2 regions of the Streptomyces sp. NBC_01294 genome follow, and region 2 is predicted to be linked to the other one. Evidence: predicted binding sites of a transcription regulator. Region 2 holds the regulator's gene; the other holds the start of a gene.
What was found. Region 2 encodes HspR, which represses chaperone genes until heat shock. Its sites were predicted from a motif close to TTGAGNNNNNNNNNCTCAA; they were not measured.

Region 1: a site for HspR is predicted at 4,704-4,722, ahead of lon (endopeptidase La). Genes of this name have one in related genera too.

The regions. Positions count from the first base shown of each region.
Region 1 is NZ_CP108423.1:2,677,424-2,691,738, forward strand. It holds gene OG534_RS11765 (sensor histidine kinase) at 1-431, opposite strand, end outside; gene OG534_RS11770 (protein phosphatase 2C domain-containing protein) at 841-1,614, shown strand; gene OG534_RS11775 (MarR family winged helix-turn-helix transcriptional regulator) at 1,725-2,165, opposite strand; gene lon (endopeptidase La) at 2,285-4,681, opposite strand; gene OG534_RS11785 (DUF4097 family beta strand repeat-containing protein) at 4,874-5,641, opposite strand; gene OG534_RS11790 (sulfurtransferase) at 5,706-6,710, opposite strand; gene OG534_RS11795 (glycosyltransferase family 39 protein) at 7,110-8,495, opposite strand; gene OG534_RS11800 (hypothetical protein) at 8,532-9,119, shown strand; gene OG534_RS11805 (TetR/AcrR family transcriptional regulator) at 9,198-9,854, opposite strand; gene OG534_RS11810 (glycoside hydrolase family 3 protein) at 9,997-11,763, shown strand; gene OG534_RS11815 (response regulator transcription factor) at 11,947-12,687, shown strand; gene OG534_RS11820 (HAMP domain-containing sensor histidine kinase) at 12,684-13,778, shown strand; gene OG534_RS11825 (multifunctional oxoglutarate decarboxylase/oxoglutarate dehydrogenase thiamine pyrophosphate-binding subunit/dihydrolipoyllysine-residue succinyltransferase subunit) at 14,038-14,315, shown strand, end outside.
Region 2 is NZ_CP108423.1:3,798,766-3,813,080, forward strand. It holds gene OG534_RS17040 (glycosyltransferase family 39 protein) at 1-303, shown strand, start outside; gene OG534_RS17045 (YbjN domain-containing protein) at 307-858, opposite strand; gene clpB (ATP-dependent chaperone ClpB) at 1,039-3,624, opposite strand; gene OG534_RS17055 (pyridoxamine 5'-phosphate oxidase family protein) at 3,752-4,165, shown strand; gene OG534_RS17060 ((2Fe-2S)-binding protein) at 4,300-4,614, opposite strand; gene OG534_RS17065 (hypothetical protein) at 4,611-4,871, opposite strand; gene OG534_RS17070 (helix-turn-helix transcriptional regulator) at 4,974-6,089, shown strand; gene OG534_RS17075 (heat shock protein transcriptional repressor HspR) at 6,162-6,632, opposite strand; gene dnaJ (molecular chaperone DnaJ) at 6,635-7,816, opposite strand; gene grpE (nucleotide exchange factor GrpE) at 7,856-8,530, opposite strand; gene dnaK (molecular chaperone DnaK) at 8,530-10,377, opposite strand; gene OG534_RS17095 (sugar transferase) at 10,699-11,229, shown strand; gene OG534_RS17100 ((Fe-S)-binding protein) at 11,340-13,952, shown strand; gene OG534_RS17105 (hypothetical protein) at 14,026-14,315, opposite strand, start outside.

The DNA of each region.
Region 1 (14,315 bases), 1.1 Mb from region 2:
GCGGTGCCCTTGCCGTCGATGGCCTCCGTACGGACGGTCGCGACGCGGGCGAGGGCCATGGCGAGGGGCTCGTCCACCTCGGTCGCGGCCTCGGAGATCTGCCGGTCGGTGCGCAGGATGCGTTCCTGGAGGGCGCCCTTGGCGGCGCCCGGACGCCCCTTGGCGGCGTACTCGACCACGGCGTCGCGCTCGTCGGCGAGGACGTGCGCGAGGGTGAGGATCTGCCCGGTCTGCTCCGCGAGGGAGACCAGCCGCTGGGAGTCGTTCAGCTCCCTCGCGGCGGTGACGACGGCGGGGGCTCCGGCCGCCAGGACCGTGAGCCCTGCGACGGCGACGCCGACGACCAGCCGGCTGCGCACGCGGACGTGACGTCCTGCGGGGGCCGGGCCGTCGGCGGCGGTGCCGTTCTTCCGAGACCGCTTCTTCTGCACCGGTGCTCGCAATCCTGTACGTGTGCTTTTTCTCGTCTACTCGTGTGGCCGAGGTAACGGCCGGTCAACAAGTAAACGCCCCCTGCCCCCTCGTACCGCCTCAGACCTTTGCAGCGTGTTGGGGAGAGAGCCGCACATCGCCCACCCGGCCACTCGAACGAGTGAACATCACGAATAAGTTGGCGACCAACTCGGACACCCCGCCCCAGAGCACCGTCGTGGACAGGTGGTTGAAAGATCGATACGGGCTTTGGCAGTATGCCCGCCCACATCCCCACCCCCGCCCCCTCCCTGCCGCCCGGGTCTTCCCGGCCCGCGGACGAACGGTCCGCGGGCGGGCCCGCCCGCCCCTCCCGCTCCGGTACGGACCTGAGCCCGCCTTCCGCCCGCCGCCCGGCAGAATGCCGGCATGCGCATCGACCTCGCCTCGGCCCCCGGCCACCAGGAACGCCCCAATGAGGACTGGGTGTCGGCCGCGATCCCCGCTTCGGGCGGCGGCGTCCTGGTCGTCCTGGACGGGGTCACGCCGCCGCGCGGCGAGGACGGCTGCGTGCACGGAGTGCCGTGGTTCGCGGCCCGGCTCGGCGGGCGACTGACCGAACTGTCGGGATCGCGACGGGACATGCCGCTGGACCGGATCCTGGCCGAGTCCGTCCGCGCCACGGCCGAAGCCCATCACGACACGTGTGACCTTTCTCACCCCCGCACCCCGCAGGCGACGGTCGTCCTGGTCCGCTGGGACGAGGCGTACGTGGAACACCTCGTGCTCTCGGACTCCGTCCTGCTCCTCCAGGCGCCGGGGGGCGAGGTGACCGCGGTGCTCGACGACCGGCTGGACCGGATCCCGCGGGAGGTGCTGGGCTCGGTGGCCGCGACGGACGCCCTGCGCAACGCGGAGGGCGGGTTCTTCACGGCGGCCGCGGACCCCGCGGTGGCGGCCCGGGCGGTGACCGGGCGCACGCCGCGGGGGCAGGTGCGGGCGGTGGCCGCGCTCACGGACGGGGCGAGCCGGTGGACGGACACGTTCGGGGAGGGCGACTGGGCCGACTGCCTGACGGTGCTGCGGAAGGAGGGCGCGCAGGGCCTGATCGGCCGGGTCCGCGCCATCGAGTCCGACCCGGCCCGCCCGTCGGGCCGGTACAAGCGGCACGACGACGCGTCGGCGGTCTACGCGGAGCTGTAGCCGCGGTTCGCCGCGGAAGCCTCCGCGGGCGCGGCTCCGTAACCCGGCCACGCCGCGCGCCGGCCTCCGCCGGTGGCCGGTGATCCCGGCACGCCCGGCGGTCGGCTCCCCTACTCCGCTCCCGCGTTCAACTGGTTCAGCAGCCGGGCCAGTTCCGCGACCTCGCCGCGGTCCCAGTCGGCGAGCTTGCGCATGTACTGCTCGCGCCGCGCGCCCCGTACCCGCAGGAACCGCTCGCGGCCCTCCTCGGTGAGGCCGACCAGGAAGGCCCGCCCGTCGGCGGGGTCCGGCTCGCGGGCCACCAGCCCCAGGACCTCCAGGGCCCGCAACTGCCGGCTCATGGTGGCCTTGCCCACCCCGAAGTAGGCGGCGAGCTCGGTGGCGCGCTGCCGTCCGGCCGCCTCCAGGCGTACGAGGAGCCCGTACGCGGCCGGCTCCAGCTCGGGGTGGAGCTCGCGGGCCATCTCGCCGGACGAGGCGCGGGCCCGCCGGAGGAAGACGGACAGCTCCCGCTCCAGGGCAAGGAACTCCTGGTCTTCACTCCCGTGCACGTCCCGCTCCTTCGATGGTGTGTGGCACCTCGGTTCGGTGCGGGACCAGTATTTCGCAGCGGGCAGGCCGACGGCCCGGGACCCCGCCGGAGCGGGATGCCGGGCCGTGCGGCCGGCCGTCACGCGGCGGCGGTGACCGCCACCTCCGCCCGGTCCAGGGCGATCTCCAGGACTTGGCGCACGTCCGTCACCGGGTGCACCTCCAGCCCCTCCAGCACCTCGGCCGGTACGTCGTCCAGATCGGCCTCGTTGCGCTTGGGGATGATGACGGTGGTCAGCCCGGCCCGGTGCGCAGCGAGCAGCTTCTGCTTGACGCCGCCGATCGGCAGGACGCGCCCGGTCAGCGAGACCTCACCGGTCATGGCCACGTCCGTGCGCACCTGCCGCCCGGACAGCAGCGAGGCGAGCGCGGTCGTCATGGTGATGCCCGCGCTCGGGCCGTCCTTGGGCACGGCGCCCGCCGGGAAGTGGATGTGCACGCCCCGGTCCTTCAGGTCGGCGACCGGGAGTTCCAGTTCCGCACCGTGCGAGCGCAGGAAGCTCAGCGCGATCTGCGCCGACTCCTTCATGACGTCGCCGAGCTGGCCGGTGAGGGTCAGACCGGCCGCGCCCGTCTCCGGGTCGGCCAGCGAGGCCTCCACGAACAGCACGTCGCCGCCCGCGCCGGTCACCGCGAGGCCGGTGGCCACACCGGGGACCGCGGTACGCCGCTCGGCCGGGTCCTGGGCGGACTCCGGCACGTGGTGCGGGCGCCCGATCAGGCCCCGCAGCTCGCCGGCACCGATCCGGAAGGGCAGTTCGCGCTCGCCCAGTTCGTGCTGCGAGGCCACCTTGCGCAGCAGGCGGGCGAGGGACCGCTCCAGGGTGCGCACGCCCGCCTCGCGGGTGTACTCCCCGGCCAGCTTGCGCAGGGCGTCCTCCTCCAGGACCACCTCGTCGGTGGCGAGCCCGGCCCGCTCCAGCTGGCGCGGCAGCAGGTGGTCTCGTGCGATGACGACCTTCTCGTCCTCGGTGTACCCGTCCAGACGGACGAGCTCCATCCGGTCGGCCAGCGCCTCCGGGATGGCCTCCAGGACGTTCGCCGTGGCCAGGAACACCACGTCGCTCAGGTCGAGCTCCACCTCCAGGTAGTGGTCGCGGAAGGTGTGGTTCTGGGCCGGGTCCAGGACCTCCAGCAGGGCGGCCGCCGGGTCGCCTCGGTAGTCGGAGCCCACCTTGTCGATCTCGTCGAGCAGCACCACCGGGTTCATCGACCCGGCCTCCTTGATGGCGCGGACGATCCGGCCCGGCAGGGCGCCGACGTAGGTCCGGCGGTGTCCGCGCACCTCCGCCTCGTCCCGTACGCCGCCGAGCGCGACCCGGACGAACTTGCGGCCCATGGCGTGGGCCACTGATTCCCCGAGGGAGGTCTTTCCGACCCCGGGAGGTCCGACGAGCGCGAGCACGGCACCGCCGCGCCGCCCGCCGATGACGCCCATGCCGCGCTCGCTGCGCCGCTTCCTGACGGCGAGGTACTCGGTGATGCGGTCCTTCACGTCGCTCAGCCCGGCGTGCTCGGCGTCCAGCACCGCCCTGGCCCCCTGGATGTCGTACCGGTCCTCGGTGCGCTCGTTCCAGGGCAGTTCCAGCACGGTGTCCAGCCAGGTCCGGATCCAGGAGCCCTCGGGCGACTGGTCGCTGGACCGCTCCAGCTTCTCGACCTCCTTGAGCGCGGCCTCCCGCACCTTCTCGGGGAGGTCGGCGGCCTCGACGCGGGCCCGGTAGTCGTCGGACTCCTCGCCGTCCTTCTCGCCGTTCAGCTCGCGCAGTTCCTTGCGCACGGCCTCCAGCTGGCGGCGCAGCAGGAACTCCCGCTGCTGCTTCTCGACGCCGTCCTGGACGTCCTTGGCGATGGACTCGGCCACGTCCTGCTCGGCGAGGTGGTCGCTGAGCGCCTTGACCGCGAACTTCAGGCGGGCGACCGGGTCGGCGGTCTCCAGCAGTTCGACCTTCTGGGCCACGGTCAGGAAGGGCGAGTAGCCGGAGTTGTCGGCCAGCGCCGACACCCCCTCGATCTGCTGGACCCGGTCCACGACCTGCCAGGCGCCGCGCTTCTTGAGCCAGCTGGTGGCGAGCGCCTTGTACTCCTTGACGAGCTCGGCGACCGACCCGGGCAGCGGGTCGGGCACCTGCTCGGTGACGGTCTCGCCCTCGACCCAGAGCGCGGCCCCGGGGCCGGTGGTCCCGGCCCCGATCCGGACGCGGCCGACGCCGCGGATGAGCGCGCCGGGATCGCCATCGGAGAGCCGGCCCACCTGCTCGACCGTCCCGAGCACCCCGGTCCCGGCGTACTTGCCGTCGACCCGCGGCACGAGCAGCACCCGGGGCTTCCCGCTGCCCGCCGCCGCCTGGGCCGCTTCCACGGCCCCGCGCACCTCGGCGTCGGACAGGTCCAGCGGAACCACCATTCCAGGCAGCACGACCTCGTCGTCGAGCGGCAGCACGGGCAGGGTGAGCGTTACGGACGTCGAAGCCATGATCTTCCCTCCGGCAGTGAAGTTGAGCTATGCCGACTCAATGCATGTGCGCCTCCCGATGTTCCCCAACACCCGTTCGCCCGGGGCGAACGGCCGCGGGTGTGCCTGTCGCGGCTGCCCCAGGCGGTTGGCTGGCGGTTTCGCCAACCGCAGGCCCGCTACGGCACTCGGCCACCGCCCCCGTGACGTCCGTCACACGGCGGAGATGCGGATGTCGCCCGAGGAGGTCTTCACCGCGAGGCTGGAGGACGCCGAGGGGTCCGAGGCCGACCGGATGTCGCGGGCGCCGGAGGCGGTGGAGACGTCGAGCCGGTAGGGGGCCGGGGGGACCTCCAGGGTGACGCCGCCCGAGGAGGTTTCGGCCTTGACCGAGGTCGGGGCCTTCGCGAAGCCCAGGTGGGTGTCGCCCGAGTCCGATCGGACGTCAGCACTCGTGCCGGACAGGCCGGTGGCGCTGACGCCGCCCGAGGAGGTACGGATCTTCAGCGGGCCCGCGATGCGCTCGGCCCGGACCTCGCCGGAGTCGGCCTCCAGCTCGGCGGCCGCCACGCCCGTCACGGTGAGGCGGCCGCTGCTGCTCTCCAGCTTGACCGTGGCGGAGGCCGGTACCTCCAGGCGGTAGTCGATGTAGCAGCTTCCGGTGCAGCCGTTGGAGAAGGTGAGCACGCCGGCGCTGACCTGCTGGCCGGGCGTGGGGACGGTGTCCCCGCGGTAGTGGACGGTACGGCGGACCGTGACGCCGGGGCCGTTGCCGGGGGTGACCTCGATCGAGCCGGACCGGGCGTCCGTCACCTCCACCGCGGTGACGGCCTCGGTGACCGTGGCATCGGCGGTCACCGTCTTCTTCGGCCCGTCCACGACGGAGCCGTCGGAGAGGGAGCAGCCGGCCAGGAGGAACCCGGCCCCGAGGGCGGCGATCGCGGTGCGGACGAGGCGGTGTGACGAGGCGTGAGTGGTCATGAACCGATTCTGACGACGGATCGACGCCCGGCCGATGAGGCCCGTACCCGGCCTCTCGGTGGGGTTAACCCCCCGTCGTGCGCAGGTCCGTGGTCACCGGGCGCAGCGGGGAGGGCAGGCCCCACTCGCTCCAGGAGCCGTCGTACACCGCGATCTCCCGGTACCCGGCGAGGTCGGCGCCGAGGGCCAGCACGCAGGCGGTCACACCGGAGCCGCAGCTGAAGTAGAGCCGCTCCCGGTCCCCGGTCAGCGCCTCGAAGGCCGCGCGGAGTTCGCCGGCGGGGCGCATCAGCCCTCCGGGGCCCTGGAGGTCGGCGAACGGCAGGTTGACCGCGCCCGGCATGTGGCCGCCCCGCAGCCCCGGGCGGGGTTCGGGGGCGGTGCCGGCGAACCGTTCGCGGGTGCGGGCGTCGAGGACGGCCGCGGCCGGGTCGGCCAGGGCCCGCGCGACGGTGTAGGCGTCGACCAGCAACCCGGCGCGGGGCCGGGCGGTGAAGGAGCCGCGCGGGCCGCCGTACTCCGGGCCGACGGCCTCGACGGGCAGGCCGGCGGCCGTCCAGGCGGGCAGTCCGCCGTCGAGGACGGCGGCCCGGTCGAAGCCCATGGCGCGCAGCATCCACCAGGCGCGGGCGCTGGAGTAGAGGCCGGCGCCGTCGTACACGACGACGGTGTCCGAGTCGTCGACGCCCAGGTCCCGCACCGCCTCGGTGAACTCCGCGGCCCCGGGCATGGTGTGCGGGGCGGGCGCGTCGTGGTCGGACAGGGCCCCGTCGAGGTCGAAGGGCCGGGCGCCGGGGATCCTGCGAGCGGCTCCGCGATGGGCGCCGACGGAGGCGTCGAAGACCACCAGCCCGGGCATCCCGATCCGCTCGGCCAACCACCCGACCCCGACCAACGGCCCGGGCCCCCCGCGGAGGGCCCCGGCGGCGGCCGCACCGGGCTCGGCCCCTGCGGCCCCGGCTGCGTTGGGCACGGCCCCTGTGGTCTCGCCCCCACCGGACTCGCGCTGTCCGGGCTCGGCCCGTCCGGGCCCCGGCTCGCGGGACGCGGGGCTCTGGTACGTGGGCATACGGCACCTCCTGAAGGCCCGGCGCACCGCACCCGCCCGCTGGGTCGGCCCGGCCCGCCGGCTGTACGAAGCGGTCGCCCCATCCTCCAGCCCGACTTCACCGGCCCCACAACCACCCTGCCCCGAGCCTCCCTTGCCCCCTCGGCCGCATCACCCAGCCCCGCCGGCGTTTGAGGCGCGGGGTCCGGGGCGGAGCCCCGGGAAACGGCGCGGCACCCGGCCACCGGGCCAGGAAGCCCACGAAATCGAACCAGCCCCGCCCCCGCCACACGCCGACCAGGCCGCAACACCCAGCCCCGCCGGCGTTTGAGGCGCGGGGTCCGGGGCGGAGCCCCGGGAGACGGCGCGGCACCGGACCGCCGGGGCCAGGCCCTGCCCGGTCGAGCCGGCCCGCAGGGCTCAGGCGCCGCAGCCGCCCGGGCGGGCGTACACCGCGATCCGGGCCCCGCGGGCCTCCGTCATCGAGCACAGGTCGAAGCCGGCGGCCAGTTCCTCCCGCTTGGCCGCCTCCCCCGGGTACGGGTCCAGCGGCTGGCCCGCCGGGTCCAGCAGGGCGATCACCCGGGGCGAGGCGAGCAGCGCCGCGCGGATCCGGTCCGCGGACAGCTCGGCGCCCTGGAGGCTGCGCGAAGCCGCCGGGCTGCGGTCCAGCGCCACGTCGCGCAGCTCCCCGTAGACCTCGGGCGAGGACAGCAGCCACTCGCGCCTGCGCGACGGCATGAACACCACCGCGTCCCCCGGCCGGGCCCGCTCCCGCACCACCGCGGCCACCGCGAGGGCGTCGTCCTTGCGGCTCTCGGGCGTGCGCAGCCACACCGACCAGATGCCGAACGGCACGAGGAGCGCGCCCGCCAGCACCCACGGCCACCACCCGCGGGCGGACGCGAGCCGGGCCCCCGCCAGCAGGGCCAGCCCGGCCAGCGCGTAGAGCACGTACCGGTCGACGTACCAGGGGTGCACGAGGGAGATCACCATCAGCAGCCCGGGCGGCAGCAGGACCAGGGGAAGCGCCACCCGTACGAGGTCCTTCGCGGCGCCCCGCGCGAGCAGCAGGGCGGCGGCGCCCACCACCCCGTACGCCGCCCAGTCCTGCCAGCTCGGCCGCCCGAGCCAGCCGAGCTGCTGCTGCGCCTGCCGCGCGCTCACCACGGCCAGCGGCAGCAGCAGGACGAGCACGGCCGCGGCGCTCCACCGCCAGCCGCGCGAGCGCCAGGCCGTGAAGGCGTGGGCGAACAGGGCCAGCACCGCGAACTCGTGCAGCCAGCAGCCGATCAGCAGCACCACCGCGTACGCCGCCCACCGCTCCCGCAGCATCAGGTACGTCGCCCACACCACCGCGGCCGCGACCAGGGCGTACGAGCGCCCCTCCTGGGCGTACATCTGCACGGGCGGCAGGACGGCGTACACGCAGCCGGCGATCAGCGCGGCCCGCTCCCCCGCGAGCCGGTGGGCGATCGCGGCCACCCCGACGGCCGCGAGGGCGGTGGCGGCGACGGAGGGCAGCCGCAGGGCCCACAGGCCGCCGTCCCAGGCCTGGAACACCCCGTGCATGAGCAGGTAGTGGAGGCCGTGCACCGCGTCGACCCGGCCGAGCAGTTCCCCGATCCCGCCGAGCGGCCGGTGGGCCACCTGCCAGGTGACGGACTCGTCGCGCCACATGCTGCCGCCCCGCTCCAGGCCCCAGAGGCCGAGGAGCACCGCGAGCAGCGGCGGGAGCAGGCGCCAGGGGGCGATCCGGCTGATGACGGCCTCCGGGTGCTGTCGGAACGGGTGTGCGGACTCCATACTCGGGGGTGGGCCCGAGTTCCCGCGGAGGTGGGTGTGCGCGCGTTCAGACCGGTGGCTGCGTCGCTGCTGAGTGTGATGGTGCTGGCGGGGTGCGGGCCGTCCGGTCCGGCGGGCGGTGACGACACGCCCCCGAAGGCTTCCACGGAGCCGAGCGCGAGCGCGACCGCGAGCCCGGGCGCGACCGGGGGCGCGAGCCCCGCCCCCGATGCCACCACGAGCCCCGGCCCGGCCACGAGCACCGGTCCCGGCGCGAGCCCCTCCGCCGACCGGCTGCCCGCCCCCGGCGAGACCCTGGTCCGGGTCACCCAGAGCGGCGGCTTCGCCGGCCGGACCCACACGCTCATCGTCAAGGGCGACGGCTCGTGGACCCGGCTGGACGTCAAGGCGAAGCCGGAGGACACCGGAAAGCTGTCGGGGCCGCAGCTCGCAGCCCTGCGCACCGCCCTGCGCGACGCGGACTTCGCCCGGCTGCCCAGGATCTCGACGGGCGGTCCCACGATCTACGACGGCTTCTTCTACTCCTTCGTGCACGGCGGCCACGAGGTCGCCGCCGACCAGGGGTCCCTGCCCCCGGCCCTGCAGAAGGTGCTGGACGCACTGCCCCCGCTCACGGCGAGCTAGGGGCACACGGGGGCGAGCGGGCGAGCCCGCCCGGTTCCCGGGGCTCCGCCCCGGACCCCGCTCCTCGAACGCCGGAGGTCAAACGCCGGAGGCGCTGGGACTCCCCGCCGAGATCTCCCGCAGCAGCCGGTCAAGGAACCCGCGCAGCCGCGCCGGCATGTCCACGCTCCCGGGCGCCAGCACCCACTGGATCTGGAGGCCGTCCATGACGGCGAGGACCTCCCGGCCCACGGCCTCGCAGTCGGTGTCCGGGCGCAGTTCGCCGCGGGCGACGCCCGCCTCCAGCAGGCCGACGGTGTAGTCGAGCACCCGGGCGTAGCGCTGCGTGAAGTAGGCGTGTGCGGGATGCCCCGGGTTGGCGGCCTCGCCGACCAGGGTGTGGAACATCCGGACGATGCCGGGCCGCCGCTCGTTGTCCGCGGCGAGGGCGACGACCGTGGTGAAGTGGGCGGCGACCGACTCGGCGGGCTCGCTGAACAGCCGCTCGACGTCGTGCTGCTCGCTCTGGGCGAGCACCGACAGCAGCAAATCCTCCTTGCTGCGGAAGTGGTGCAGCAGCCCGCCCTGGGTGATCCCGCAGCCGGCCGCGATCCGGGCCAGCGAGGACGCGTGGAAGCCCCACTGCGCGAAGTGCTCGACGGCGGTGTCGAGGATCTTCTGCCGGCGGGCGTCGCCCACCGCATAGGTCCCCCGAGCCGGACCCTTCGACGCGGTGCGCCCCTTCTCCTGTGCCATGCGGACCACCCTAGACGCGCCCGTTTCCGGCCACCCGGACCCAGTGATCCAGGTCACTTTTCAAAAACCTAGCAGGTGCACGGTTTTCACCCTTACCTTGGCTCTGCCGATCCGCCCGGTCACGTGCTCCAGGAGCCCCGCCATGAACGCAACGCCCGCTTACAAGGACGCCTCGCTCCCCGTGGACCGGCGCGTGGAGGACCTGCTCGCCCGGATGACGCTGGAGGAGAAGGCCGGCCAGCTCTTCCACTCGATGCTGATGATGAACGCGGACGGCACCCCGGTCACCGAGACCGACGGCTCGATGCTCCCCTTCACCACGCCCGAGCTGATCGAGGACCGCTTCCTCTCCCACTTCAACCTGCTCGGCAGCCACGGCGCCCGCGAGATGGCCCGCTGGCAGAACGCCGTCCAGGAGATGGCCGCGGGCACCCGCCTCGGCATACCGGTCACCCTCTCGACCGACCCGCGCCACACCTTCACCGACAACATCGGCGCCTCCTTCAACGCCGGCGCCTTCTCCGCCTGGCCGGAGGCCCTGGGCCTGGCCGCCATCGGCGACCCCGAGCTCGTCCACCGGTTCGCCGACACCGTCCGCCGCGAGTACCTCGCCGTCGGCTTCCGCGTCGCCCTGCACCCGCAGATCGACCTGGCCACCGAGCCCCGCTGGGCCCGCCAGTCCGGCACCTTCGGCTCCGACGCCCGGCTGACGGGCGAGCTCGTGGAGGCGTACGTACGCGGCCTGCAGGGCCCGGCGCTCGGCCCCGGGTCGGTCTCCGCGATGGTCAAGCACTTCCCCGGCGGCGGCCCCCAGAAGGACGGCGAGGACCCGCACTTCGCGCACGGCAAGGAGCAGGTCTATCCGGGCGGCATGCGCGAGCACCACCTGGAGCCGTTCAAGGCGGCGATCGCCGCCGGGTGCGCGCAGATGATGCCGTACTACGGCCAGCCGATGGGCACGGACTGGGAGGAGGTCGGCTTCGGCTTCAACCGGGGCGTGGTCACCGGCCTGCTCCGCGAGGAGCTCGGCTTCGAGGGCATCGTCTGCACCGACTGGGGGCTGCTCAACGACGCGACGATCTTCGGGCAGACGCACCCGGCGCGCGCCTGGGGCCTGGAGCACCGGTCCGTGGCCGAGCGGGCGGTCCGCGCCCTGGAGGCCGGCTGCGACCAGTTCGGCGGCGAGCAGTGCCCCGAAGTCGTCGTGGAGCTGGTCCGCTCGGGCCGGATCGCCGAGTCCCGGATCGACGAGTCCGTGCGCCGCCTGCTGCGCGAGAAGTTCACGCTCGGCCTGTTCGAGAACCCGTACGTGGATCCGGACGCGGCGGCCGAGACGGTGGGCCGGGCCGACTTCACGGCCCTGGGCGCCGCGACCCAGCGCCGCTCGCTCACGGTTCTGACAAATCCGGAAGGATTCCTTCCGCTCTCCGCGAAACCGAAGCTGTACGTGCGGAACGTGGACGAGACCGTCGCCGCGGCCTACGGCGAGGTCGTCACCGACCCGGCCGACGCGGACCTGGCCGTACTGCGCCTGCGGACCCCGTACGAGCCGCGCGAGAACATCTTCGAGTCCTACTTCCACTCGGGTTCGCTGGCCTTCCCCGAGCCCGAGCTGGCCGACGTCCTGGCCCTCCTGGACCGGGTCCCCACCCTGGTCTGCATCAACCTGGAACGGGCCGCCGTCATCCCGGAGATCGCCGCGCGCGCGGCGGCCCTGATCGCCGACTACGGCGCCTCGGACGCCGCCCTGCTGGACGTGGCGTTCGGCCGCGCGAGCCCCGGGGGCCGCCTCCCGTTCGAGCTCCCGCGCTCGATGGAAGCCGTCGCGGCCTCCCGCCCCGACGTGCCGAACGACACCCACGACCCGGTCTTCCCGCACGGCCACGGACTGACCCTCCAGGGGGTCTGAAACGGCGAGGCACCTGACCGGTCTCGCCCGCCGGGTGCCGGTCCCGTGGGGGGTCCGGCACCCGGTACATCTCATTCCATTTACTGATGTCCAGCACATATGCCATGTCCGTACCCCACGTAGCCGCAGGCCGGTGCCTCCTCTACGCTGCACCCCATTCAAGCGGGATCTTCAGGGGCGGACATGGAACAGACACACACCACCCACAACGGCGCCGCAGCGACACCCGGCGCCCAGCGGCGTGTGCTCGTCGTCGAGGACGACCACACCATCGCCGAGGCCATCGCGGCCCGCCTGCGCGCCGAGGGGTTCCAGGTGCAGACGGCCACGGACGGCCCCGCCGCCGTCGCCGCGGCCGAGAGCTGGCTGCCCGAGCTGCTGGTCCTGGACGTGATGTTGCCCGGCTTCGACGGGCTGGAGGTCTGCCGCCGGGTCCAGGCGCAGCGGCCGGTCCCCGTGCTGATGCTCACCGCCAGGGACGACGAGACCGACCTACTGGTCGGTCTGGGCGTCGGGGCGGACGACTACATGACGAAGCCGTTCTCGATGCGCGAGCTGGCCGCACGGGTGCACGTCCTGCTGCGGCGCGTGGAGCGGGCGACGATCGCCGCGCACACCCCGCGCGGGGCCACCCTGCGCCTGGGCGACCTGGAGATCGACCACGCGCAGCGCCGGGTCCGGGTGCAGGCCGAGGACGTGCACCTGACGCCCACCGAGTTCGATCTGCTGGTGTGCCTGGCCGGGACGCCGCGGGCGGTGCTCTCCCGGGAGCAGCTGCTCGCCGAGGTGTGGGACTGGGCCGACGCGTCCGGGACCCGTACGGTCGACAGCCACATCAAGGCCCTGCGGCGGAAGATCGGCGCGGAGCGGATCCGTACCGTCCACGGCGTCGGGTACGCCCTGGAGACCCCGGCCCAGGCATGAACGGCCGGCCGACGCAGCGGCAGCGCCCCGCCGGAGGGCTGCGGCCCTTCTCGCCCTTCTCGATCAAGACCAAGCTGGGCACGCTCGTCGTGGTCTCGGTCTTCATCACGACCGGCCTGCTGCTGGTGGCCCTGCGCACCGACACCGAGCTGCGCTTCATCACGGTCTTCTCGGTGATCGCCTCGATGCTGATCACCCAGTTCGTCGCTCACAGCCTGACGGCGCCGCTGGACGACATGACGACCGTGGCCCGGGCGATCTCCCACGGCGACTACACCCGGCGGGTGCGGGGGGCGGGACGCCGCGACGAGCTGGGCGACCTGGCCTCCACCATCAATCTGATGGCGGACGACCTGGAGGCGGTGGACCGGCACCGCAAGGAACTGGTCGCCAACGTCTCGCACGAGCTGCGCACGCCGATCGCGGCGCTGCGGGCGGTGCTGGAGAACGTGGTGGACGGGGTCTCGGCCGCCGATCCGGAGACCATGCGCACGATGCTGAAGCAGACCGAGCGCCTCGGCCGGCTCGTGGAGACCCTGCTGGACCTGTCCCGCGTGGACAACGGGGTGGTCCCGCTGCGCGCCCGCCGCTTCGAGGTGTGGCCGTACCTGTCGGGGGTGCTGAAGGAGTCGGGGCTGGCGGCCGCCGGCCGGCCGGGGCTGCTCTCCGGTTCGGGCGGGCACACCCGCAACGACGTGCACCTGCACCTGGACGTATTCCCGCCCGAGCTGTGGGCGTACGCGGACGCCGAGCGGCTGCACCAGGTGGTGGCGAACCTGATCGACAACGCGGTCAAGCACAGCCCCCCGCACGGCCGGGTCACGGTCCGCGCCCGGGCCGGCGACGCGCCCGGGGCTCTGGCCCTGGAGGTACGGGACGAGGGCCCGGGCATCCCGGAGGCGGAGCGCCACCGGGTCTTCGAGCGGTTCAACCGGGGCAGCGCGCGCGGCGGCGACGGCGGCACGGGACTGGGCCTGGCGATCGCCCGGTGGGCCGTGGAACTGCACGGCGGGCGGATCGGAGTGGCCGAATCGTCACGCGGCTGCCGCATCCTCGTCACGCTTCCGGGCAGCTCGCAGGCGCCGGGTTGACGTAGGGTTCGAGTGGGAAGGACATGATCTCGGCCACACGTGCCCGGGGTCCGTCAGGGGTGCGAAGCCAAGGGGGCCGCAACCTCGGTGCCCCCTACCCGAACCACAGGTGTTTCCCGCCATTCCAGGTGACGAAACCCGCCGTTCGATGTGACCTGCACGACGGATGTACCGCCCGGTCTGCATCTGGTGGCCCAGGAGGCGTAGCCTTTATTCCCGCTGTCCATACCTTGTGAAGCGGAAGAGGGCGGTTGCCGCCGTGTCGCCACAGTCCCCCAGTAACTCGAGCACCAAGACCGAAGCAGGAGAGGGCGGGAAGAACCCCGCCTCAGGCTTCGGTGCCAATGAGTGGCTCGTCGACGAGATCTACCAGCAGTACCTCCAGGACCCGAACTCGGTCGACCGGGCCTGGTGGGACTTCTTCGCCGACTACAAGCCGGGGGTAGCTGTCGCTCCGGTGAAGTCGGACGGTCCCGAGAAGCCCTCGACGACGGACGGCGCCTCCGCACAGGCCGCCACCACCGTCGCCGGGGCGCC
Region 2 (14,315 bases):
ACCACCGTGACGGTGATCCTGCTGGCCGTGGCCGGGCTCCTGGCGGTGCTGCTGGTCCTGGACCGCACCCCGCTGCCGCTGCTCGCGTACACCGCGGTCCTGCTGGTGATCACCTTCGGCGGGGCGGGGTACTTCGAGTCCAAGCCGCGCTTCCTGCTGCCGGCCTTCCCGCTGCTGCTGCCGCTGGCCGCCGTCATGGCGAGAGCCCGGCCGCGCACCGCGGTCGTGGTGACCGCGGTGGTGGCCGGGCTCGGTTACGGCTACGGGCTGTACCTGCTGCTGGTGGCCCGCGTACCGCTGTAACGGCTAGTTGGTCTTGTCGCCGTTGTCGTCACCGTTGTCGTCGCCGTCGGTGGAGTCGATGTCCTTCTCCAGGCCGAACTGCTCGACGAGCCACTTGTCGAACTCGATGGACGCGCGGACCCAGCTGACCGTGGAGGACACGAAGTGCTCCAGGTTGACGCCGGTGCCGATCAGCATCTGCGCCTCACCGATCAGGCGGACCGAGCCGTCGTCGTGGGTGTGGCTGTAGACCTTCGGCCACAGGGTGCGGCGGTTCCAGTCGTCGATCGACTCGAGAAGCTGCGGCTTCTCGTCGATCTTGTGCGGACGGTCGTAGAAGGTCCGCACGGAGAAGACCTGCTGCTCGTCCTCGCCGCGGAACATGAAGTACGTGCGGAAATCCTCCCACGGCGCCGCGAGGTCACCCTCGTCGTCGACGACGTACTTGAGCTCCATCTGCTCCAGAAGCTGCTTGACCAGATCCTGGTCGGGGACGACGGGGCCCGCCGGTCCTGTGGCCTGCGGTTCGGGCTGCTGCCCTCCGAAGTTCGGAATCGAGGCCGGGTCGATGCTCACCGTGTACTTCCCTTCGTGCGGATACATGCATCCTCCCCCATCCCGCCCACCCCGTGTCCAGCCCCGGCCACCCGATCCGCTGCGGGCGGACACGAAGGGCGGACACGAAGGCGGACACGAAGGCGGACAGGAAAACGGACACAGGGTCCGGCACCAGGACGGAGCCGGGGGGCTCCGGGGTCAGAGCGCCTTGCCGACCAGCAGGCCCTCGCCCGCCACGTCGACCCGCACGGTGTCGCCGTCCCTGATCTCGCCGGACAGGATCTCCTTGGCCAGGCGGTCGCCGATCGCCGTCTGGATCAGGCGGCGCAGCGGCCGGGCGCCGTACGCCGGATCGTTGCCCTTGTCCGCCAGCCAGGCCAGTGCCTCGGGCGTGACGTCCAGGGCCAGGCGCCGGTCGGCCAGGCGCCGGGCGAGGCGGCCGATCTGGAGCTCGGCGATGTGCGCCAGCTCGTCGCGGCTCAGGGCGGAGAAGACCACCAGGTCGTCCAGGCGGTTGAGGAACTCCGGCTTGAAGCTCGCCCTGACCACGTCCAGGACCTGCTGCTTCTTCTGCTCCTCCGGCGTCACCGGATCCACGAGGAACTGTGATCCCAGGTTCGACGTGAGGATCAGGATGGTGTTGCGGAAGTCCACGGTCCGGCCCTGGCCGTCCGTGAGGCGGCCGTCGTCCAGGACCTGCAGCAGGATGTCGAAGACCTCGGGGTGGGCCTTCTCGACCTCGTCGAGGAGCACCACGCTGTACGGGCGGCGGCGGACCGCCTCGGTCAGCTGGCCGCCCTCCTCGTACCCGACGTAGCCGGGCGGGGCGCCGACGAGACGGGCCACGCTGTGCTTCTCGCCGTACTCCGACATGTCGATGCGGACCATGGCCCGCTCGTCGTCGAAGAGGAAGTCGGCGAGCGCCTTGGCCAGCTCCGTCTTGCCCACGCCCGTCGGGCCGAGGAAGAGGAAGGAGCCGGTCGGGCGGTCCGGGTCGGCGATGCCGGCGCGGGTGCGGCGCACGGCGTCCGAGACGGCCCGTACGGCCTCGCCCTGGCCGATCAGCCGGCGGCCCAGCTCGTCCTCCATGCGCAGCAGCTTCTGGGTCTCGCCCTCCAGGAGGCGGCCCGCGGGGATGCCGGTCCAGGCGCCCACCACGTCCGCGATGTCGTCGGGGCCGACCTCGTCCTTGACCATCGTCCCCTTGGACGCCTCGGCCTCGGCCTCCGTGGCCTCCGCCAGCTCGCGCTCCAGGGTCGGGATCTCCCCGTAGAGCAGCTTGGAGGCGGTGTCGAAGTCGCCGTCGCGCTGCGCGCGCTCGGCCTGTCCGCGCAGGTCGTCCACGCGCTCCTTGAGCTCGCCGACCCGGTTGAGGGACTGCTTCTCCTTCTCCCAGCGGGCGGTCAGGCCCCGCAGGTCCTCCTCCTTGTCGGCGAGGTCCTTGCGGATCTTCTCCAGGCGCTCCATCGAGGCCGGGTCGGACTCGTTCTTCAGCGCCAGCTCCTCCATGCGCAGGCGGTCGACCGAGCGCTGGAGCTCGTCGATCTCCAGCGGGGAGGAGTCGATCTCCATGCGCAGCCGGGACGCGGCCTCGTCGACGAGGTCGATGGCCTTGTCGGGGAGGAAGCGGGAGGTGATGTAGCGGTCGGAGAGGGTCGCGGCGGCCACGAGCGCGCTGTCGTTGATGACCACCTTGTGGTGGGCCTCGTAGCGGCCCTTGAGCCCGCGCAGGATCGCGATGGTGTCCTCGACGGACGGCTCGGCGACCAGCACCTGCTGGAAGCGCCGCTCCAGCGCCGGGTCCTTCTCGATCCGCTCGCGGTACTCGTCGAGGGTGGTCGCGCCGACCATGCGCAGCTCGCCGCGGGCCAGCATGGGCTTGAGCATGTTGCCCGCGTCCATGGCGGAATCGCCGCCGGCGCCCGCGCCGACGACCGTGTGCAGCTCGTCGATGAAGGTGATGATCTGGCCGTCGCTCGACTTGATCTCGGCGAGCACGGTCTTCAGCCGCTCCTCGAACTCACCGCGGTACTTGGCGCCGGCGACCATGGCGCCGAGGTCCAGGGCCACGAGGCGCTTGTTCTTCAGGGACTCGGGGACGTCGCCCTTGACGATGCGCTGGGCCAGGCCCTCGACGACGGCCGTCTTGCCGACGCCGGGCTCGCCGATGAGCACCGGGTTGTTCTTCGTGCGGCGCGAGAGGACCTGTACGACGCGCCGGATCTCGTGGTCGCGGCCGATGACCGGGTCGAGCTTGCCCTCGCGCGCGGCCGCCGTGAAATCGGTGCCGAACTTCTCCAGGGCCTTGTACTGACCCTCGGGGTCGGGGCTGGTCACCCGCCGTCCTCCTCGTGCGTTCTCGAATGCGGCGAGCAGCTTCTCCGCGGTCGCGCCCTGGGCGGTGAGGACCTCACCGGCCGCGCCGCCCTTGGCCGCGATGGCGATGAGCAGGTGTTCGGTGGAGAGGTATTCGTCGCCGAGCCTGCCGGCCTGGGCGTCGGCCTCGGCGAGTACGGCGAGCAGGTCGCGGGTGGGCTGCGGGGGCGCGACCGTGGATCCGGTGACGCTGGGCAGGGCGGCGAGCAGCCGCTCCGCGCCGCCGCGCACGGCGGCCTGGTCGGCGTCGGCGGCGACCAGCAGGTCGATGACGTTCTCGTTGTCCTCGCCGGCGAGCAGGGCCAGCAGCAGGTGCGCGGGGGTCAGATCCGCATGGCCGTCCTTGACGGCCCTGCTGGTGGCCGCGTTCAGCGCGTCCCGGCTCTTGTTGGTCAGCTCGGCGTCCACTGCGTCTTCTCCTCTCCGGAGGGTACAGAACTCACTCTGACGAACTCTGACAGAATCAGCGTATGCAAAGTTGAGTCTATTCCACTCAAGGCAGCTGAGGACACCATCGGGCCGTACCCTTCGGGCCATGTCCCCTGACGTACTCAACCCGACGCCCGAGTACCTCGCCTTCTGGCGGGAGCGGCACGTCTGCACGCTGACCACCCCGCGCCCCGACGGCACCCCGCACGTGGTGCCGGTGGGCGTGACGTACGACCCGGAGGCCGGGCTGGCGCGGGTGATCAGCAACAAGCACAGCAAGAAGGTCCGCAACGTCCTGGCGGCGCAGGCCGCGCAGCCGGGCGGGGCGCGGGTCGCGGTCTGCCAAATGGAGGGGCGCCGCTGGGCCACCCTCGAAGGGCGTGCGGTGATCCGCACGGACGCGGCGTCGGTCGCCGACGCGGTGGCGCGCTACGCGGAGCGCTACGGGCGCACGCCGGCACCCAATCCCGACCGGGTCGTCATGGAGATCATCCTGGACCGGGCCATGGGGCGCGCCTGAGCCGTTGATCCTTCATCTTGTCCGGTTCAGGCACTGGACGCGGACATCACAACGGCGCCATCGTGGTCAGGTCCACGATGGCGCCGTTGTGTGGGGGTAGCGCCTGAGCGATCTGCAACGACGGGGGAATCGCTTCAGGCACTGCGGGGGGTGGCGGTGGTGATATCGGGTTCGAAGAGCTGGTGATCGCGCTGATCGAGATTGACGAAGACCATTCCGTAGCGCACCTCGCAGCGGACGGGCTGCGGCGCGCCCCGCGGGCGGCGCAGGCACCGGTAGGCACGTACGTCCTCGTCCTCCTCGCGCACGACGACGATCGGTTGGCCGAACAGGGTGACCATCACCGAGTCGCCGGGGTGGGGGATGGCCGTGGCGAGATCGATGAACTGCCAGCCCGATCGGTAGGCGGAGGCCATCTCGCGGCGGAAGCCGCGATCGTCGGGGGTCATGCGGACACCGTCACAGGAGCGTCGGTCCAGCCTGTATCGGCCTTCCCGTCGTCCAGCGGGCCGCTGGTCCAACCGGTGTCCGCGTACTTGCCCACGGGCGCCGTCGTCCAGCCTGTGTCGAACTCCGTGCTCGTCAGGCTCGATCCCTGACCGTCCCTAGCGCTCCCCGCGTCACTTTCGACGGCGCTGACTGCCCCAAAAACCGCAACGGCGGAGAAACCTATGGCAAGCACCGAGCGAAGCATTCTCTTGTACATGGTCGGCTTCGTCCTCACTTGATGGAATCCTCTCCCCCGCGTGACAGACGATGGCTCATTCAGGCACGTCAATGCCACAGGGACGATGCATCATGTTCTTGCATGTTCAGGACCCTGGGGGGTGGAGATTTGACACGGAACGACACAAACCCGACACATCCCCACCCCGTCACGTCCATGTGCACCGAGGGAACGAGGCTCTACGCGACTGCACTGAGCACCGGCCGGATCGCCCGGGGCGAGATCCAGAACGCCCCCTGCCTGCTTGAATTCGCTCTTCTGCAGCCCGACCCGGATGACGCGAACCAACTGCGTCCGGTTCCCCCGTCCGTCGCTTTGGCTCAACGGCTCCATCCGATTGAACGCGAGATCCAGGACCGCCGACGCAGCGCTGTAGATCTCACCGACACTTTCGAGCCTTTCCTCGCCATCAGTGCACAGAGCCCGGCCAACACCCACGCCATCACGGTGCTGGAGGGCTTCGAGCGGATCAACGCCGCCCTGAACCTCGCGACGGCCGAATGCCACACCGAGGTCCTGACGGTCCAACCGGGCGGCGCCCGGCCCTCCGTGGCCCTCACGCAGGCCCTGGAGCGGGACCAGCCGCTGATCGACCGCGGGGTCAGCATACGGACCCTCTACCAGCACACCGCGCGGCACAGCCAGGGCACGCTCGCCTACGTGGACCGGATCTCCACGGGCAAGGTGGAGATCCGCACCCTCGAAGAGCTGATAGAACGCCTCATCATCTTCGACCGCACGGTCGCCTTCATCCCGGTGAGCGACGACCGCCGGGTCGCACTGGAACTGCGCCACCCGGGCCTGGTCGACTACCTCATCAAGGTGTTCGAGCAGCTGTGGCACCGGGCCGTGCCGCTGCAGGAGGAAGTGACCTACCGCAGCACCCCAGGCGGGATCTCCGGCGTGCAGCGGACCATCGCCCAGCTCCTCATCGAGGGCCACGTCGACGAGGCCATCGCCCGCCGCCTCGGCATGAACGTCCGCACCTGCCGCGCCCACATCGCCAAGCTCGCCACCACCCTCGGCAGCGGCAGCCGCGCCCAGCTCGGCTACCTCATCGCCCAGTCCGGCATCCTGGGCCGGCCCTCCGGCCCGGACACGGACGCGCATGCGGACATGGACGCGGACGCGCACCAGGAGCACGACCGGGAGCCGGAGCAGGACCGGGACCCGGACCGGGACCGGGAAGGCCTCTAGAAAGCCCTCAGGCCCCGCCCTGGGAGGGGCGGAGCCTGGAGGAGTGCACAGGGACCGGGTGCAGCGACCGGGTCAGTCCATCGGGCGCTTAGGGCTGGGCCGCCAGACCACCAGGGCACTGCCCGGCTGCGGAGGCTGGTACGGGACCAGGTCGCGCCGGTACGAGGCGTGCACCTGGGCCTCGCGGGCCTGCAGCGTGGCCGCCGCGCCCTCCACCGCCGCGGAGAGCTCGGCCACGCGCTGCTGGAGCGCGGCGACCTGGTTCTCCAGTTCGATGATCCTCTTGATGCCCGCCAGGTTGATGCCCTCGTCCTGGGACAGCGCCTGCACCGTGCGGAGCAGTTCGATGTCGCGGGCCGAGTAGCGCCGGCCGCGGCCGGCCGTACGGTCCGGGGAGACCAGACCGAGACGGTCGTACTGGCGCAGGGTCTGCGGATGCAGGCCCGAGAGCTGGGCGGCCACCGAGATCACGTAGACCGGGGTCTCGTCGGTGAGCTGGTAGCCCCCGCCCAGGCGGGAGGACTGTCGTCGGCGGCCGTCCATGGTCATGCTCCCTTCGCGGACTCGAACAGCGCGGAGCGCGGGTCCTCGGACTCCGTCGCCTCGCGGTACATCTCCAGCGCCTCGCGGGCCTTGTCGGACAGCTCGGTCGGGACCGCGACCTCCACCGTCACCAGCAGGTCGCCGCGGGATCCGTCCTTGCGGACCGCGCCCTTGCCGCGGGCCCGCATGGTGCGGCCGTTGGGGGTGCCCGGCGGCAGCTTCAGCGTCACCGAGGGGCCGTTCAAGGTCGGGACCTTGATGTCGGCTCCCAGCGCCGCCTCCGCGAACGTCACCGGCACGGTCACGGTCAGGTTGTCGTCCTTGCGGCCGAACACCGGGTGGGCGCCGACGTGCACCACGACGTAGAGGTCGCCGGCGTGACCGCCGCGCTCGCCCGGCGCGCCCTTGCCGCGCAGCCGGATCCGCTGGCCGTCGGAGACGCCCGCCGGGATCCGGACCTGCATGGTGCGGGAGCTGCGGGCGCGCCCGCTGCCCTTGCAGACGTCGCAGGGGGTCTCCGCGATCAGGCCGCGGCCCTTGCAGTCCGCGCAGGGGTCGGTCAGCGAGAAGCCGCCGCCGCTGCCCCGCGAGACCTGTCCGGTGCCGACACAGGTCGGGCACACCCGGGGGGTGCCGTTCTTGTCGCCGGTGCCCGAGCACGCCTTGCAGGGGGCCTGGGAGGACATCCGGAGCGGGACCGTGGCCCCGTCCACCGCCTCCGTGAAGGAGAGGGTGACCTCCGATTCGACGTCCTGGCCGCGGCGCGGCTGGGTACGGGTGCCCGCACCGGCGCCGGCGCCGCGGTTGAAGAGGCCGCCGAAGACGTCGCCGATGCCGCCGCCGAAGCCGCCGGCCGCGCCGCCGCCCTGCTGCGTGCCCCCGAAGAGGTCGCCCAGGTCGAAGTTGAACGAGCCGCCGCCGCCCGGCCCGGGGCGGAAGCCACCGTTGCCGAACAGGGCGCGCGCCTCGTCGTACTCCTTGCGCTTCTTCGCGTCGCCGAGGATGTCGTTCGCCTCGGAGATCTCCTTGAAGCGCTCCTCGGCGGAGGCGTCGCCCTTGTTGGCGTCCGGGTGGAACTCGCGTGCGAGCTTCCGGTACGCCTTCTTGATCTCGGCCTCGGTGGCGTCCTTCGGGACACCGAGGACCTTGTAGTAGTCCTTCTCGACGAAGTCCTTCGTGCTCATCCCCGGTGTCCCTCCTCTCGTGCCTCTACATGTGGTGCATCAGCCCTTGTCGGGGGCATCCGCGTCCTTGTCCGACGGCGCTTCGCCTTCCGCGACCGCTGCGTCGGAGCCCGGGGACTTGGGGGCCGCACCCGGCTGGGGCTCGGCCACCGCGACCCGTGCGGGGCGGATCGTACGCTCGCCGATCCGGTACCCCGGCTGAAGGATCGCCACGCAGGTGTCCTCGGTGACATCCGGCGCGTACGAGTGCATCAGGGCCTCGTGGATCGTCGGGTCGAAGGGCTCGCCCTCCTTGCCGAACTGCTGCAGACCCATCTTGGCGGCGACCGTCTCCAGCGATTCGGCCACCGACTTGAAGCCGCCGACCAGCTCGCCATGCTCCCGCGCCCGGCCGATGTCGTCCAGGGTCGGGAGCAGTTCCGTCAGGAGGGAGGCGACCGCGATCTCCTTGACGGTGATCCGGTCCCGCTCCACCCGGCGGCGGTAGTTCTGGTACTCCGCCTGGAGCCGCTGGAGGTCCGCGGTGCGCTCGGAGAGCGCGGTACGGGCCTGGTCCAGCTGCGCCAGCAGGGCTACGTCCTGCGCGATGTCCCCGGCCGGGGCCGCCCCCTCCGCCTTGTCGGCGGAGTCGGCGGCCTTCGGTTCGGCGTCGTCCTGAGCGGCGTCGGCGGGGACTTCGGGCTTCTCATCGAAGCCCGGGGTCTCCTCCGACATCAGGCAGCGCCGCCCTTCGGCTTCTCGTCGTCGACGATCTCGGCGTCGACGACGTCGTCGTCGGCCTTGGCCTGGCCCGCGTCACCGGCGGCGCCACCGGCCGCCTGGCCGGCCTGGGCGTCGGCGTAGATCGCCTGGCCGAGCTTCTGGCTGACTGCGGCGAGCTTCTCCGTCGCGGTGCGGATCTCGGCCGTGTCCTCGCCCTTGAGCGTCTCCTTCAGCTCGGAGACGGCGGTCTCGACCTCGGTCTTGACGTCGGCCGGGACCTTGTCCTCGTTGTCCTTGAGGAACTTCTCCGTCTGGTAGACGAGCTGCTCGCCCTGGTTGCGGGACTCGGCCGCCTCCTTGCGACGGGAGTCCTCGTCCGCGTACTGCTCCGCCTCCTGGCGCATGCGGTCGACCTCGTCCTTGGCGAGGGAAGAGCCGCCGGTGACGGTCATCTTCTGCTCCTTGCCCGTGCCGAGGTCCTTGGCCGTGACGTGCATGATGCCGTTCGCGTCGATGTCGAAGGAGACCTCGATCTGCGGGACGCCACGCGGGGCCGGCGGCAGGCCGGTCAGCTCGAACATGCCGAGCTTCTTGTTGTACGCCGCGATCTCGCGCTCGCCCTGGTAGACCTGGATCTGCACGGACGGCTGGTTGTCCTCGGCCGTCGTGAAGATCTCGGACCGCTTGGTCGGGATCGTGGTGTTGCGCTCGATGAGCTTGGTCATGATCCCTCCCTTGGTCTCGATGCCGAGGGACAGCGGGGTCACGTCGAGGAGCAGGACGTCCTTGACCTCACCCTTGAGCACGCCCGCCTGGAGGGTCGCGCCGAGGGCGACGACCTCGTCCGGGTTGACGCCCTTGTTGGCGTCCTGACCGCCGGTGAGCTCCTTGACGAGCTCGGCGACGGCCGGCATGCGGGTGGAGCCGCCGACCAGGACGACGTGGTCGATCTCGGACAGGTTGATGCCCGCGTCCTTGATGACGTTGTGGAACGGGTTCTTGCAGCGGTCGAGCAGGTCCGCGGTCAGCTGCTGGAACTGGGCGCGCGTGAGCTTCTCGTCCAGGTGCAGGGGGCCCTCGGCGGAAGCCGTGATGTAGGGCAGGTTGATCGTGGTCTCCGTGGAGGAGGACAGCTCGATCTTCGCCTTCTCGGCGGCCTCGCGCAGACGCTGGAGCGCCATCTTGTCCTTGGACAGGTCGACGCCGTGGCCGTTGGCGAACTGCTTCACCAGGTAGTCGACGACGCGCTGGTCCCAGTCGTCGCCACCGAGGTGGTTGTCACCGTTGGTGGCCTTGACCTCGACGACACCGTCGCCGATCTCCAGGAGCGACACGTCGAAGGTGCCGCCACCGAGGTCGAAGACGAGAATGGTCTGGTCGTCCTTGTCGAGACCGTAGGCCAGGGCGGCGGCCGTCGGCTCGTTGACGATGCGCAGGACGTTCAGGCCGGCGATCTCACCGGCCTCCTTCGTCGCCTGACGCTCGGAGTCGTTGAAGTAGGCCGGGACGGTGATGACCGCGTCCGTGACCTTCTCACCCAGGTACGCCTCGGCGTCGCGCTTCAGCTTCTGCAGGATGAAGGCGCTCATCTGCTGCGGGTTGAAGTCCTTGCCATCCAGGTTGATCTTCCAGTCAGTGCCCATGTGGCGCTTGACGGAGCGGATGGTCCGGTCCACGTTCGTGACCGCCTGGCGCTTGGCCACCTCGCCGACGAGGACCTCACCGTTCTTGGCGAAGGCGACGACGGACGGCGTGGTCCTGGCGCCCTCGGCGTTGGTGATGACGGTGGGCTCGCCGCCTTCCAGAACGCTGACGACGGAGTTAGTGGTGCCCAGGTCGATGCCGACCGCACGTGCCATTTCGATTCCTCCAGCTGACTTGAGTGGAACAGACTCAACCATGCCGCATCGCTGCGCTTGCGTCAACAGAGCTGAGTCGGGTCGGCTCAACCTTTAGGTCGCACTTACGCGCAATCTTGAGGACCCGGGCGCGGCCCAGCCCTCCTGGGCTCCGCCCCAGACCCCGCTCCTCAAACGCCGGAGGGGCTGCATTTCAGCCTCGCCGGCGTTTGAGGAGCGGGGTTCGGGGGGCGGAGCCCTGACGGCGGAGCCGGGGCCGAACGGGGCACCCCGGCCGCGCGCCACCGCAAGACCGCCGGAGGCGTACGGCACGGTGCTGGCATGCCCCTCACACTCACCGCTCCGCGGGTACGGGTACCCGCCGCCCCACCGGCGAAGCGGGTGCTCGACCTCGTCGGGGCAGTGGTCCTGCTCGCCGTGCTCGGCCTGCCACTCGGTGCCATCACCGCACTGCTGTACGCGACCCAGGGCGGCCGGCCTTTCATCCGGGACCCCGCCGCCGGCCTGGCCGGACGGCCCTTCCGCACGTGGCGGCTGCGCACCGCCGACACCGGCCGGCTCGGCGCGGCCCTGGACCGCTGCGCCCTCGACGGCCTCCCCCAGCTGCTCAACGTGCTCCGCGGCGAGATGTCACTGGTCGGGCCGCGCCCGCAGGCCCGTACGGACCGCCCCGACCGGCTCTTCGTACGCCCCGGAATGACCGGCTTGTGGCAGGTGAGTGCGCGCTCGGACCTCCCCTGGGAGGAGATGGCTCTGCTGGACCGGCATTATGTGGAGAACCACTGGCTCGGGATGGACCTCGCGATCCTGGCGCAGACCCCGCGTGCGGCGTACCGGCAAAGGGTCGCCTGAGCGACACAGATCACCGCACGCTCAGCTACATTGCGGCGTCGGGAATGGGTAACCTCAAGCCTTGACTTCATAAGTTACCGCTTAGTAAGTGCCGCCCGAGGAGCCCTCCCATGCAACTCGCCGCGATCATCGTGTCGCTGGTCCTGACCGTGGTCGGCGTCGCGCTGCTCGCCCGAGCCGTGGCGCAGATCTACCGCTTCGTGAAGCTCGGCCAGGCCGTGCCGGCCGGCAGCCGCACGGACGACCCGAAGGCCCGAACGCTCACCCTCGTCCGGGAGTTCCTCGGCCACAGCCGCATGAACCGGTGGGGCATCGTCGGCTTCGCGCACTGGTTCGTCGCGATCGGCTTCCTGACGCTGCCGCCGACCCTGGCGCAGGCCTACGGCCAGCTCTTCGAGGCCGACTGGGTGCTGCCGATCCTCGGCGGCTTCCTGCCGTTCGAGATGTACATCGAGTTCATCGGCCTGATGACGGTCGTCGGCATCGTCGTCCTGATGGTGATCCGCCTGCTCAGCCTGCCCTCGCGGGCCGGCCGCAAGTCGCGCTTCACCGGCTCGAAGGCCTGGCAGGCGTACTTCGTCGAGTACGTCATCCTCACCATCGGCCTCGCGATCCTGTGCCTGCGCGGCCTCGAGGGCGCGATCCACCACGTGGACTCGTACGAGCCGGCGTACTTCGTCTCGTACCCGCTGGTCCTGGCCTTCGAGGGGCTCTCGGCGAGCGCGCTGCAGAACGCCATCTACTTCACCGCGATGATCAAGATCGGCACCTCGCTGATCTGGATGATCGTGGTCTCGCTCAACACCAACATGGGTGTCGCCTGGCACCGCTTCCTCGGCTTCCCGAACATCTGGTTCAAGCGGAACGCGGACGGCGCGGTCGCGCTCGGCGCGCTCCAGCCGATGACCAGCGGTGGCAAGGTCATCGACTTCGAGGACCCGGGCGAGGACGACGTCTTCGGCGTCTCGCAGGTCGAGCAGTTCTCCTGGAAGGGCATCCTCGACTTCTCCACGTGTACGGAGTGCGGTCGCTGCCAGTCGCAGTGCCCGGCCTGGAACACGGGCAAGCCGCTGTCGCCGAAGCTGCTCATCATGTCGCTGCGCGACCACGCGCACGCCAAGGCCCCGTACCTGCTGGCCGGTGGCGGCAAGGACATGGAGGGCAACGAGAAGGCCACGGCCGAGCAGCTGAAGGATGTCCCGGCCGCCGCCATCGCCGAGGCCGAGCGCCCGCTGATCGGCACGGCCGAGGAGAACGGCGTCATCGACCCGGACGTGCTGTGGTCCTGCACGACCTGCGGTGCGTGCGTGGAGCAGTGCCCGGTCGACATCGAGCACATCGACCACATCGTCGACATGCGCCGCTACCAGGTGATGATCGAGAGCGCGTTCCCGTCGGAGGCGGGCACGATGCTCAAGAACCTGGAGAAGAAGGGCAACCCCTGGGGCCTGGCGAAGAAGCAGCGCGTCGAGTGGACCAAGGAGGTGGACTTCGAGGTCCCGATCATCGGCAAGGACGCGGAGGACCTCTCCGAGTTCGACTACCTCTACTGGGTCGGCTGCGCAGGCGCCCTGGAGGACCGGGCCAAGAAGACCACGAAGGCCTTCGCGGAGCTGCTGAACATCGCGGGCGTCAAGTTCGCGATCATGGGCGGCGACGAGAAGTGCACCGGTGACTCGCCGCGCCGCCTGGGCAACGAGCCGCTGTTCCAGCAGCTGGGCCAGGAGAACGTGGCCATGCTGAACATGGCGTTCGGCGAGGACGACGACGACCCGGAGACGAAGAAGCCGAAGTCGGCGAAGCGGATCGTCTCGACCTGCCCGCACTGCTTCAACACCATCGCGAACGAGTACCCGCAGCTGGGCGGCGAGTACGAGGTCATCCACCACACGCAGCTGCTCCAGCACCTGATCGACGAGGGCCGGCTCACGCCGATGACGCCGGTCGACGGCCTGATCACCTACCACGACCCGTGCTACCTGGGCCGGCACAACAAGGTCTACACGCCGCCGCGCGAGATCATGTCGGCCGTGCCGGGGCTGCGGCAGCAGGAGATGCACCGCCACAAGGAGCGGGGCTTCTGCTGTGGCGCCGGTGGCGCGCGGATGTGGATGGAGGAGCGGATCGGCAAGCGCATCAACAACGAGCGTGTCGACGAGGCCCTGTCCCTGAACCCCGACATCATCTCCACTGCCTGCCCGTTCTGCCTCGTCATGCTGACCGACTCGGTCAACGGCAAGAAGAACGACGGCAAGGCGAAGGAGTCCGTGCAGGTCGTGGACGTGGCGCAGCTGCTGCTGGAGTCGGTGAAGGCCCCGGAGCCGACGGAGGCGGAGCTCGCGGCCGCTGCGGCCGAGGCGGAGGCGGAGGCCGCTGCGGCCGCCGCTGCGGCGGAGGCGGAAGCCAAGGCGAAGGCCGAGGCGGAAGCCGAAGCCAAGGCGAAGGCTGCTGCGGAGGCCGCCGCTAAGGCGGAAGCCGAGGCGAAGGCCAAGGCTGAGGCAGAGGCGGAAGCGAAGGCCAAGGCGGAAGCCGAGGCCGAGGCCGACGCGGAGGCTGCCGTCGAGGCGGCTCCTGAGGCCGAGACGAAGGCCGACGCGGACGCGGAAGCTGCCGCCGAGGCGGCCCCGGAGGCGGAGACGAAGTCTGACGCCAAGCCGGAGGCGGAGGCCGAGACCCCGGCCGAGCCGGAGGCGGCCGAGGCGAAGCCCGAGGACGGCAAGTAGGTCATCCCGCAACACGCCGGAACGGCCGGTCCCCCACTCGGGGGACCGGCCGTTCCGGCGTTCGGGGACGGGCTCAGCCCCCGTCGCCCGCGCGGTGGCGCCGCAGCAGGGCGAAACCCAGCCCGGCCGCACCCGCCGAGGCCATGCCGCCGCCCGCGGCGAGCAGCATCGGGTTCTCGCCCTCCGACGGCGTGACCCCTTCCGCACCGGCCTTCACACCGCCCTTGGGAACGATGTTGACGTCCTTCCTCACGACGTCCTTCTTCGCCCCGTCGACCGTGTACTTCTCGATCAGCCGGCCGTTGAAGTCGTACACCCAGCTGTTCCCACCGCCCTTGCCGTCGATGACGACGAACTTCACGC